DNA from 3 places in the Proteus sp. G2626 genome. Region 2 is predicted to be linked to each of the others. Evidence: predicted binding sites of a transcription regulator. Region 2 holds the regulator's gene; each other region holds the start of a gene.
What was found. The regulator CRP, encoded in region 2, controls carbon source genes, mostly activating them, when cyclic AMP is high. The targets are predictions, from matches to a motif close to ATGTGANNNNNNTCACAT.
Positions count from the first base shown of each region.

Region 1: the regulator CRP is predicted to act here: its motif matches at 1,337-1,354, upstream of adhE (bifunctional acetaldehyde-CoA/alcohol dehydrogenase).
Region 3: the regulator CRP is predicted to act here: its motif matches at 1,188-1,205, upstream of rbsD (D-ribose pyranase).

Region 1 is NZ_JAABNH010000027.1:524,725-528,016, forward strand. Features, by position in the region: gene GWJ05_RS14920 (ABC transporter ATP-binding protein) at 1-333, shown strand, start outside; gene GWJ05_RS14925 (YchE family NAAT transporter) at 422-1,066, opposite strand; gene adhE (bifunctional acetaldehyde-CoA/alcohol dehydrogenase) at 1,580-3,292, shown strand, end outside.
Region 2 is NZ_JAABNH010000025.1:238,370-241,661, forward strand. Features, by position in the region: gene GWJ05_RS10900 (aminodeoxychorismate synthase component II) at 1-14, shown strand, start outside; gene argD (bifunctional acetylornithine/succinyldiaminopimelate transaminase) at 132-1,349, shown strand; gene crp (cAMP-activated global transcriptional regulator CRP) at 1,446-2,078, opposite strand; gene GWJ05_RS10915 (OsmC family protein) at 2,391-2,798, shown strand; gene GWJ05_RS10920 (phosphoribulokinase) at 2,887-3,292, opposite strand, start outside.
Region 3 is NZ_JAABNH010000009.1:208,394-211,685, reverse strand. Features, by position in the region: gene rbsA (ribose ABC transporter ATP-binding protein RbsA) at 1-683, opposite strand, end outside; gene rbsD (D-ribose pyranase) at 691-1,110, opposite strand; gene dxs (1-deoxy-D-xylulose-5-phosphate synthase) at 1,449-3,292, opposite strand, start outside.

The DNA of each region.
Region 1 (3,292 bases), on a different contig from region 2:
GTCGGTTTATCTGCTGATGTGATAAATCGCTATCCTCATCAACTTTCTGGCGGACAGCGTCAGCGAGTCGCTATTGCGAGAGCCCTTTTACTCCAACCTCAGTTATTGCTTTTAGATGAGCCGACTTCAGCACTAGATATGTCAGTACAAGCCGAGATCTTAAATCTTCTTAATACACTAAAAAAACAACATAATATGACTTATTTATTAGTAAGTCATGATGCGGATGTTATCGCTCATATGTCTGATAGAGCCGCATTAATGGAAAATGGCGAATTAACGCAACACTATGATAGAGAAGCGTTATCAAAAGGCATTCATCGTCTTGATTAACATGAAAAAAGTGATTTTATAAACATAAAAAATCGCAGTATTCAATAAAATACTGCGATTTTTAAAAATACGACTGTGTTGACAATATTTAAACTAACAAGCCTGGAAAAATAGAACGCAAGCCGGTCACAATAAATTCAATACCTAAGGACATTAATAATAATCCCATTATACGGGTTACCACGTTAATTCCCGTTTGCCCTAAGTATTTCACTAATAATGTTGCACTACGAAAAAGCAACCAACAACAGAATGCAAAAAAGATACTGGTTGCAGCTAATCCTAAAAAGTTAGTAAAACCTTCCCAGCGAGAACTCCACACAATACAAGAACTAATAGCTCCAGGCCCTGCCATTAAGGGTAATGCTAAAGGCACAACAGCAACACTACTACGTACTGCAGATTCATTTCGTTCTTGATTGTTTTGTTTATCTTCCCCTAAACGCCCATTTATCATCGTCATCGCAATAGTAACAATCAGCATACCTCCCGCGATACGAAACGAATCGATAGAAATACCGAAAATACTCAGTATAGAATCACCGATTAATAGAGAAGAAACCAAAATAATTGCAACGGAGCCATTTGCAATTAAGTTTGTTTTGTTTCGCCCTGCATCAGTTTGATAACTCGTCATACTAATAAAGACAGGTAAAATACCAATCGGGTTTACAATCGCAAAAAGACCAACAAAAAATTTAATATAACCGGATAAATCCAGCAGTGACCCCATGAAAAGCCCCTTCTTGGCTAATAAACATGCGAATTATTCTATAAAAGATAGAGTAACCCTAAAAAATCCGCGTTACTTTAAATCAATAAACCAGTTAATTCTATTAGTTAACAAGTTTTTACCTAAAATATTCTCTTGTAAACTGAGAAAAACCTAGTGGTTTAATTTTATATCGAAATATTGAATACAACAAAAAAATCGTTGATGATTTTTTGCATATGATTATCATTCTCATTAAATGGCTTGCTGAAAGGTGTCAGCTTGTCAATTTTGTGATTTAAATCACGTTAATTAATTAGAAAGATGGTAAGCTGTTATCATTCGAAAAAGAGAGTGTCTTCGAAAATATATTTACGTTTATTATTGTTTTTTTTAAGTTTTTTAAGCAAATTAAGGCTTCTAATTATTATTACTGAAATAAGTACATTGTCATCTATCTAGACTATTCTTATTAATGATGATCAAAACGGCTAATTTGCTTAAAAAATTTAACATTTTATCAGGAGTCTCTTTATGTCTGTAACTAACGTTACTGAACTCAATGATTTGGTTGCTCGTGTAAAAAAAGCTCAACGTGAATTTGCTAACTTCTCTCAAGAACAAGTTGATGCAATTTTCCGCGCTGCTGCATTAGCGGCCGCTGACGCCCGTATCCCTCTAGCAAAATTAGCTGTGAAAGAGTCTGGTATGGGTATCGTCGAAGATAAAGTGATTAAAAACCACTTTGCTTCTGAGTATATCTATAATGCGTATAAAGACGAAAAAACCTGCGGGATCTTATCAGAAGATCTGACTTACGGCACAATGACCATCGCTGAACCTATTGGGATCATCTGTGGTATCGTACCAACAACTAACCCGACTTCTACTGCAATTTTTAAAGCATTAATTAGCTTAAAAACACGTAACGGTATTATTTTCTCGCCACATCCACGCGCTAAAGAAGCGACAAATCGCGCTGCAGAAATCGTTTTAAATGCGGCTATCGCAGCAGGCGCACCAAAAGATATTATCGGTTGGATTGATGAGCCTTCAGTCGCTCTATCTAACGCATTAATGCACCATGATGATATTAACCTGATCTTAGCGACAGGTGGTCCAGGCATGGTTAAAGCAGCGTATAGTTCTGGTAAACCAGCTATCGGTGTTGGTGCAGGTAATACGCCAGTTGTTATTGATGACTCTGCGGATATCAAACGTGCCGTAGCTTCAATCTTAATGTCTAAAACTTTCGATAACGGCGTAATTTGTGCATCAGAGCAATCTGTTATCGTTGTTGACAGCATTTATAAACAAGTTCGTGAGCGTTTCTCTACTCACGGCGGTTATATGCTGACAGGTAAAGAATTAAAAGCAGTTCAAGATATCATCTTAAAAGACGGTAACTTAAACGCAGCTATTGTGGGTCAACCTGCAACAAAAATTGCTGAAATGGCCGGCATTGAAGTACCAGTAAACACCAAAATTTTAATTGGTGAAGTAAAAGAAACAACAGAAGCAGAGCCGTTTGCTCACGAGAAATTATCTCCACTATTAGCAATGTATCATGCTCAATCATTTGAAGATGCAGTACTAAAAGCTGAAAAATTAGTTGAGATGGGTGGTATCGGTCATACTTCTTGCTTATACACAGACCAAGATAACTGCCCTGAACATGTTGCCTACTTCGGCGACAAGATGAAAACATCTCGTATTTTAATCAATACTCCAGCATCTCAAGGTGGTATTGGTGACTTATACAACTTTAAACTTGCTCCTTCTCTAACATTAGGTTGTGGTTCATGGGGTGGTAACTCCATTTCTGAAAACGTAGGACCAAAACACCTTATCAACACTAAAACCGTGGCGAAAAGAGCAGAAAATATGTTGTGGCATAAACTTCCTAAATCTATTTACTTCCGCCGTGGTTGTTTACCTATCGCACTGGAAGAGATCGCGACTGACGGTAAGAAACGTGCTTTTATCGTCACTGACGGTTTCTTATTCAATAACGGTTATGTTGATGAAGTTACTCGTGTACTGAAAAAATTTGGTGTTGAAACAGAAGTCTTCTTTGAAGTTGAAGCAGATCCAACATTAAGCGTTGTGCGTAAAGGCGCAGAGCAGATGAACAGCTTTAAACCTGACGTGATCATCGCATTAGGTGGTGGTTCACCAATGGATGCGGCTAAAATCATGTGGGTTATGTATGAGCATCCAGAAACACACTTTGAAGAATTAGCATTA
Region 2 (3,292 bases):
TTCTTAAATATTAATAAGATAGTATTTAAATAACAAAATAACGCCTTTTTATACAAAACCACATTTGATTTTTTATTCATATTTAGTGATTATATTTTCATATTAAAGACGAATAACGATCAGGTGGGGTAATGACAAAACAAAGTATCAACCGGGCAACTTACGATCAAGTAATGTTGCCAATTTATTCACCCGCAGAATTTATTCCTGTTAAAGGGGTGGGAAGTCGAGTTTGGGATCAGCAAGGAAAATCTTATATTGATTTTGCTGGTGGTATTGCCGTGTTGGCATTAGGACATGCTCATCCTGCTCTCAATCAAGCATTGAAAGAACAAAGTGAAAAACTTTGGCATGTGAGTAATATTTTCACGAATGAGCCTGCACTGCGTTTAGCACAAAAGCTCATTGATAACACATTTGCAGAACGTGTCTTTTTTGCTAATTCTGGCGCCGAAGCAAATGAGGCCGCATTTAAACTCGCTCGCCATTATGCAATCACCCGCCATCATCCTTATAAAACCAAAATTATTGCCTTTCACCATGCCTTCCATGGTCGAACCTTGTTTACAGTATCGGTTGGAGGACAACCTAAATACGCCGATGGTTTTGGCCCAAAACCTGCTGATATCGTACATATTCCTTTTAATGATTTAGATGCAGTGAAAGCCGTTATTGATGATCATACTTGTGCCGTTGTGTTAGAGCCAGTACAAGGTGAAGGTGGTGTAACAGCAGCAACCCCTGAATTTATGAGAGGGCTACGTGAGCTGTGCGATAAACATCAAGCATTACTTGTCCTTGATGAAGTACAAACAGGTATGGGGCGTACAGGTAAGCTTTTTGCTTATATGCATTATGATGTGACACCAGACATTATTACCACGGCAAAGGCACTCGGAAGTGGTTTTCCGCTCAGTGCGATGTTAACGACACAAGAGATAGCGTCAGTAATGGGGGTAGGAACTCATGGTACAACTTATGGGGGGAATCCATTAGCGTGTGCAGTGGGCAATGTCGCTTTTGATTTAATCAATACACCTGAGGTACTTAAGGGAGTAGAAAAGCGCTATCAGTGGATTGTAGACGAGCTCACAGCAATAAATCAAACCTACAACGTCTTTTCGCAAATCCGTGGGCAAGGATTATTGATTGGCGCACAACTCGCACCACAATATGAAGGCAAAGCAAAAATATTATTAGGGCTGGCTGCAAAGCAGGGATTAATGATGTTAAATGCAGGCGCTGATGTTATGCGTTTTACACCCTCATTAATTATTACCCAAGAAGAATTACAAGAGGGGATGGTCGCATTAAAAGCCGCCATTGCCGCGTTTGTAGAAGGGGTATAGTTATTAAAAAACCCCATCAGCAAGGATGGGGTTCATACCGTTCTTTTTATCAATAGCTCTTTTGTATAGAGCTATTGTTTGTTCGGGTGGGGAAAATTAGCGAGTTCCGTAAACGACGATAGTTTTACCGTGTGCTGAGATCAGGTTTTGATCTTCTAGCATTTTAAGAATACGGCCTACAGTTTCGCGTGAACAACCCACGATTTGACCAATTTCCTGACGTGTAATTTTAATTTGCATGCCATCAGGGTGTGTCATCGCATCAGGTTGTTTTGCTAAGTTTAATAAGGTTTGTGCAATACGGCCTGTTACATCAAGGAAAGCAAGGTTACCTACTTTTTCTGATGTGGTTTGTAATCTGTTCGCCATTTGAGCTGATAGGCGCATCAGAATGTCAGGGTTAACCTGAATTAATTGGCGGAATTTTTTATAGGAAATTTCTGCTACTTCACAGGCTGTTTTTGCTCTAACCCATGCACTACGTTCTTGATCTTCTTCAAATAATCCGAGTTCACCGATGAAATCCCCCTGATTTAGGTAGGAGAGGATCATTTCTTTTCCTTCTTCATCTTTAATAAGAACAGCCACGGAACCTTTAACAATATAATAAAGTGTTTCCGCTTTCTCACCTTGGTGGATCAGCGTGCTCTTGGATGGATATTTGTGAATATGGCAGTGTGACAAAAACCATTCAAGAGTCGGGTCTGTTTGCGGCTTGCCGAGAACCATTCGCGTTATCCTCTGTACGTTAAATGCAGCCTTTCAAAACGGATAGGCTCCCTTTTGAGACAGCGTGCTTAAAAATCCTATCTTGACCTATTAACTTCCTGAGAACACGGTAAGTTAATATGGAGTAGATTATAATAAATGAGAAAATAATGCATTGATCTTAACCACTATCATCAAGCAGATATTGTTTTTAACACAATTAGTGCATTAAGTCTCGTTTTACGCAGTCAGCATAATAAACCTATTTGCTAATTGCTAGTTGAATTATGAGAATGTACTCTTTTAGTTTCTGTCATGTTTAGGGGAAAATAAATGGAAGCACGCGTTAAGTGGGTTGAAGATTTATCTTTTGTTGGGGAATCTTCATCGGGTCATCAAATTATGATGGATGGAAACTCTGGTGATAAAGCACCAAGCCCAATGGAAATGGTCTTAATTGCTGCGGGTGGATGTAGTGCTATTGATGTCGTCAGTATTTTACGTAAAGGTCGTCATCAAGTGACTGATTGTGAAGTGAAATTAACTTCAGAGCGTCGAGAAGAAGCCCCTCGTTTATTCACTGATATCAATTTGCATTTTATCGTTTCAGGTAAAGAACTCACAGATAAAATTGTTGAACGAGCGGTTCAATTATCTGCAGAAAAATATTGTTCTGTTTCTTTAATGTTAGGAAAAGCAGCTAATATTACACATTCATTTGAAATAAAAGATGCTGAATAAATTTGATATTTTAAAATAAAGTTTAATTTAGAAATAATATCCCTTAATTAAGGGGATATTATTTTTATAGAAATAGATTTTATTTTGGTTAACTGATTTTTTCGCCATTTAATAATTTTTTGACTAATGGCGCCATAATTAATTCCATTGCTAATCCTAATTTCCCACCAGGCACGACAATCGTATTGATTGTTGACATAAATGAGCCATGCAACATCGCGAGTAAATAAGGAAAATCAATATCGGTTAAGCCTCGAAAACGAATAACAATAAAACTTTCATCGAGTGTTGGGATAGCTTTAGCTGAAAATGGGTTTGATGTATCGACAGTAGGCACTCGTTGGAAGTTGATGTGGGTACGCGAAAATTGTGGAATGATGTAGTTAATATAATCATCCATTGAGCGAACAACAGAATCTCGAACCGCTTCTTGTGAGTGTCCTCGTTCAGTAGTATCTCGGATAAGCTTTTGTATCCATTCAAGGTTCACAATA
Region 3 (3,292 bases), on a different contig from region 2:
AACGAAGCGACAGGTTTCTCTCCAATAAACTGGCCATCCCGAAGTACCGTCACATCATCACAAATCTCAAAGATTTCTTTTAAACGATGCGAGATATAGACAATGCCACAACCTTGCTCTCTCAATTCGCGAATAACACTAAACAGTGATTCAGTTTCTGTATCGGTTAATGCATCGGTTGGTTCGTCCATAATAATCACTTTAGAACCAAAGCTGAGTACTTTGGCGATTTCCACCATTTGCTGATCACCAATTGATAATTCAGACACTAAACGGTGGCTACTGTAAGCGAGGTTTAATCGTGCTAATAACTTATCAGCCTCAGCATACATTCTCTTCCAATCGATAGCCCCAAAAGCACGCGTAAACTCACGACCTAAGAAGATATTTTCTGCAATGGTTAATTCTGGGATAAGGTTAAGTTCTTGGTGAATAATGCCTATTCCTGCTTCTTGTGATGATTTAGGACCATTGAAGGAGCAATGTTCACCTTGATAAATGACTTCCCCCGCATCTTTTTTATAGATACCGGTGAGTACTTTCATTAATGTTGATTTGCCTGCCCCATTCTCACCGACCAAAGCCATTACTCGACCAGGGTAAATTCGTAGAGTAGCGCCTGATAGTGCTTTTACACCAGGAAATGACTTATCAATATCTTTAAGTTCGAGTAAAGGTTCCATATTGTCCTCAGAAAGTCACACCAGAAAACAACACAATATTGGCATAAGGTGTACATTCACCCGTTCTAATAACCGCTTTATTTTCAGGAAGTTGTTTTTTGAATACTTCATGAAGAACATACGTTATTTGAATAGGTTTCTTCTGCTCTTGCTCTAATAAATTGAGGTAAGAGAGTATTTCATTAAAAAGGGAGGGATTAATGGTCTTAATTTCTTCTGCCAGCATCACGGCTTCTATTTGCATTTCATGAGTGACAGTTTGTAATACTGACATAAAGTCAGGTATTCCCTGTGTTAGAGCGAGGTCAATACGTTCGACAGAAGAGGGAATAGGTAATCCGGCATCTGCAATGGTGATTTTATCAGTGTGTCCTAAACGTGAAATTACGCTAGAAATAGGACTATTTAGTAATACGCCTTTTTTCATATTTTCTCCTCAGCGAAACGTTTCGCTGTGTATATAGTAGAAAAGAAAAGAGGGAAAACAAGTTTGATTTATTCATATTGTGAGCATGATCGAAACGTTTCGTTGGTAAGTAAAAAGAAAGAAAAATCTAACTGGTTGAATAAATTAAAGCTGAATGGATTCAATAAGGAGAACTATTGTTTGCAGTGATTTTCATGAAAATGTGATTTACTACAAAGGTTATAAAAAGCAAAAACAGAGAATCAAAAATGACTATTTTTATATGAACAGGTGAGTACAAATGATGGCTCTCTCCCACTTATAAAGCAGGAGAGGTTTTTAAAGGCGAAAAGTACTCACTATTTAGTTTGATAATCCATAATGGATTTTTCGATACCAATAGCATCAAGTCCTAAATCAGCTCTGATCTCTTCTTGTCCACCTTGTGGTACAAACAGGTCAGGGATACCTAGGTTTAAGACCGGCACTAAGCAACGCTCTTGCATGAGTAACTCATTTACACCACTACCAGCGCCACCCATGATGGCATTCTCTTCTAGCGTTACCAACATATCATGTTGCTCTGCCAGCAAAAGAATAAGTGATTTATCTAATGGTTTGATAAAGCGCATATCCGCAACAGTAGCATCTAGTTTTTCTGCGACTTCTAATGCTTCTGGCAGTAATGTACCAAAGTTTAAAATAGCAATGCCTTTACCTTGACGACGAATAATTCCTTTCCCCATAGGTAGTGCATTAAGTGGTTGTAATGGTGCGCCAACACTTGAACCTCTTGGATAACGTACGGCAACAGGGCCATCTTGATAGTGGTAACCCGTATGAAGCATTTGGCGACATTCATTTTCATCACTCGGCGCCATAATGACCATATTAGGAATACAACGTAAGAACGAAAGGTCAAATGCACCTTGGTGAGTTTGTCCATCTGCTCCCACAATACCGCCACGATCAATGGCAAATAAAACAGGCAGTTTTTGAATGGCAATATCGTGGATCACTTGGTCATAAGCACGTTGTAAGAATGTTGAGTAGATAGCAACAATCGGTTTATATCCCCCAATCGCTAAACCTGCGGCAAAGGTAACGGCGTGTTGTTCAGCAATCGCAACATCAAAATATTGTGAAGGGTATTCTTTTGAGAAACGGACCATGCCAGAGCCTTCGCGCATAGCAGGGGTAATTGCCATCAGTTTTGGATCAGTTGAGGCTTCTTCACATAACCAGTCACCAAAGATCTTGGAAAATGTAGGTCGTGCATTAGGGCTTTTAGGTAATGTACCTGTTTGTGGATCAAACTTAGGTACCGCGTGCCAGCTAATAGGATCACGTTCAGCAGGTGCATATCCACGACCTTTCTTAGTCATAATATGCAGAAGTTGAGGACCTTTTAAATCACGCATATTAGCGAGTGTTTGCACTAACGCAATAACATCATGACCATCAACTGGGCCGATATAATTAAAACCCAACTCTTCAAACATGGTGCCGGGAACAACCATGCCTTTAATATGTTCTTCCGTTTTTTTCAGTAATTCTTTAATTGGTGGAATACCAGAAAAGACCTTTTTTCCACCTTCACGTAAGGTGGTATACAGTTTGCCTGATAACAATTGAGCAAGATGATTATTCAATGCACCAACATTTTCGGAGATTGACATCTCATTGTCATTAAGTACAACGAGCATATCTGGCTCAATGTCACCAGCGTGGTTCATTGCTTCAAAAGCCATACCTGCAGTAATTGCACCATCACCAATCACACAAACTGTTTTTCTGTTCAGCTTTTCTTGTTCAGCTGCAACAGCCATACCTAAACCTGCACTGATAGAGGTTGAAGAGTGGCCGACACAAAGTTTATCGTATTCACTCTCTTCTCGCCAAGGGAAGGGGTGTAACCCATTTTTTTGACGGATAGTATCAATGCGGTCACGGCGACCCGTTAAGATCTTATGGGGATAGGCTTGATGACCAACATCCCAAATAAGATTATCAAAAGGGGTTTTATAGACGTAATGAAGAGCAACCGTTAACTCAATAGCACCTAAACCTGAGGCGAAGTGACCACTTGAGCGGCTGACACTGTTAAGAAGAAATAGCCTTAGCTCATCACAGAGTTTAGGTAAACTCTCTTTTGGTAATAGGCGCAAATCTTCTGGTGTTTCAACCAACGCCAATGTGGGAT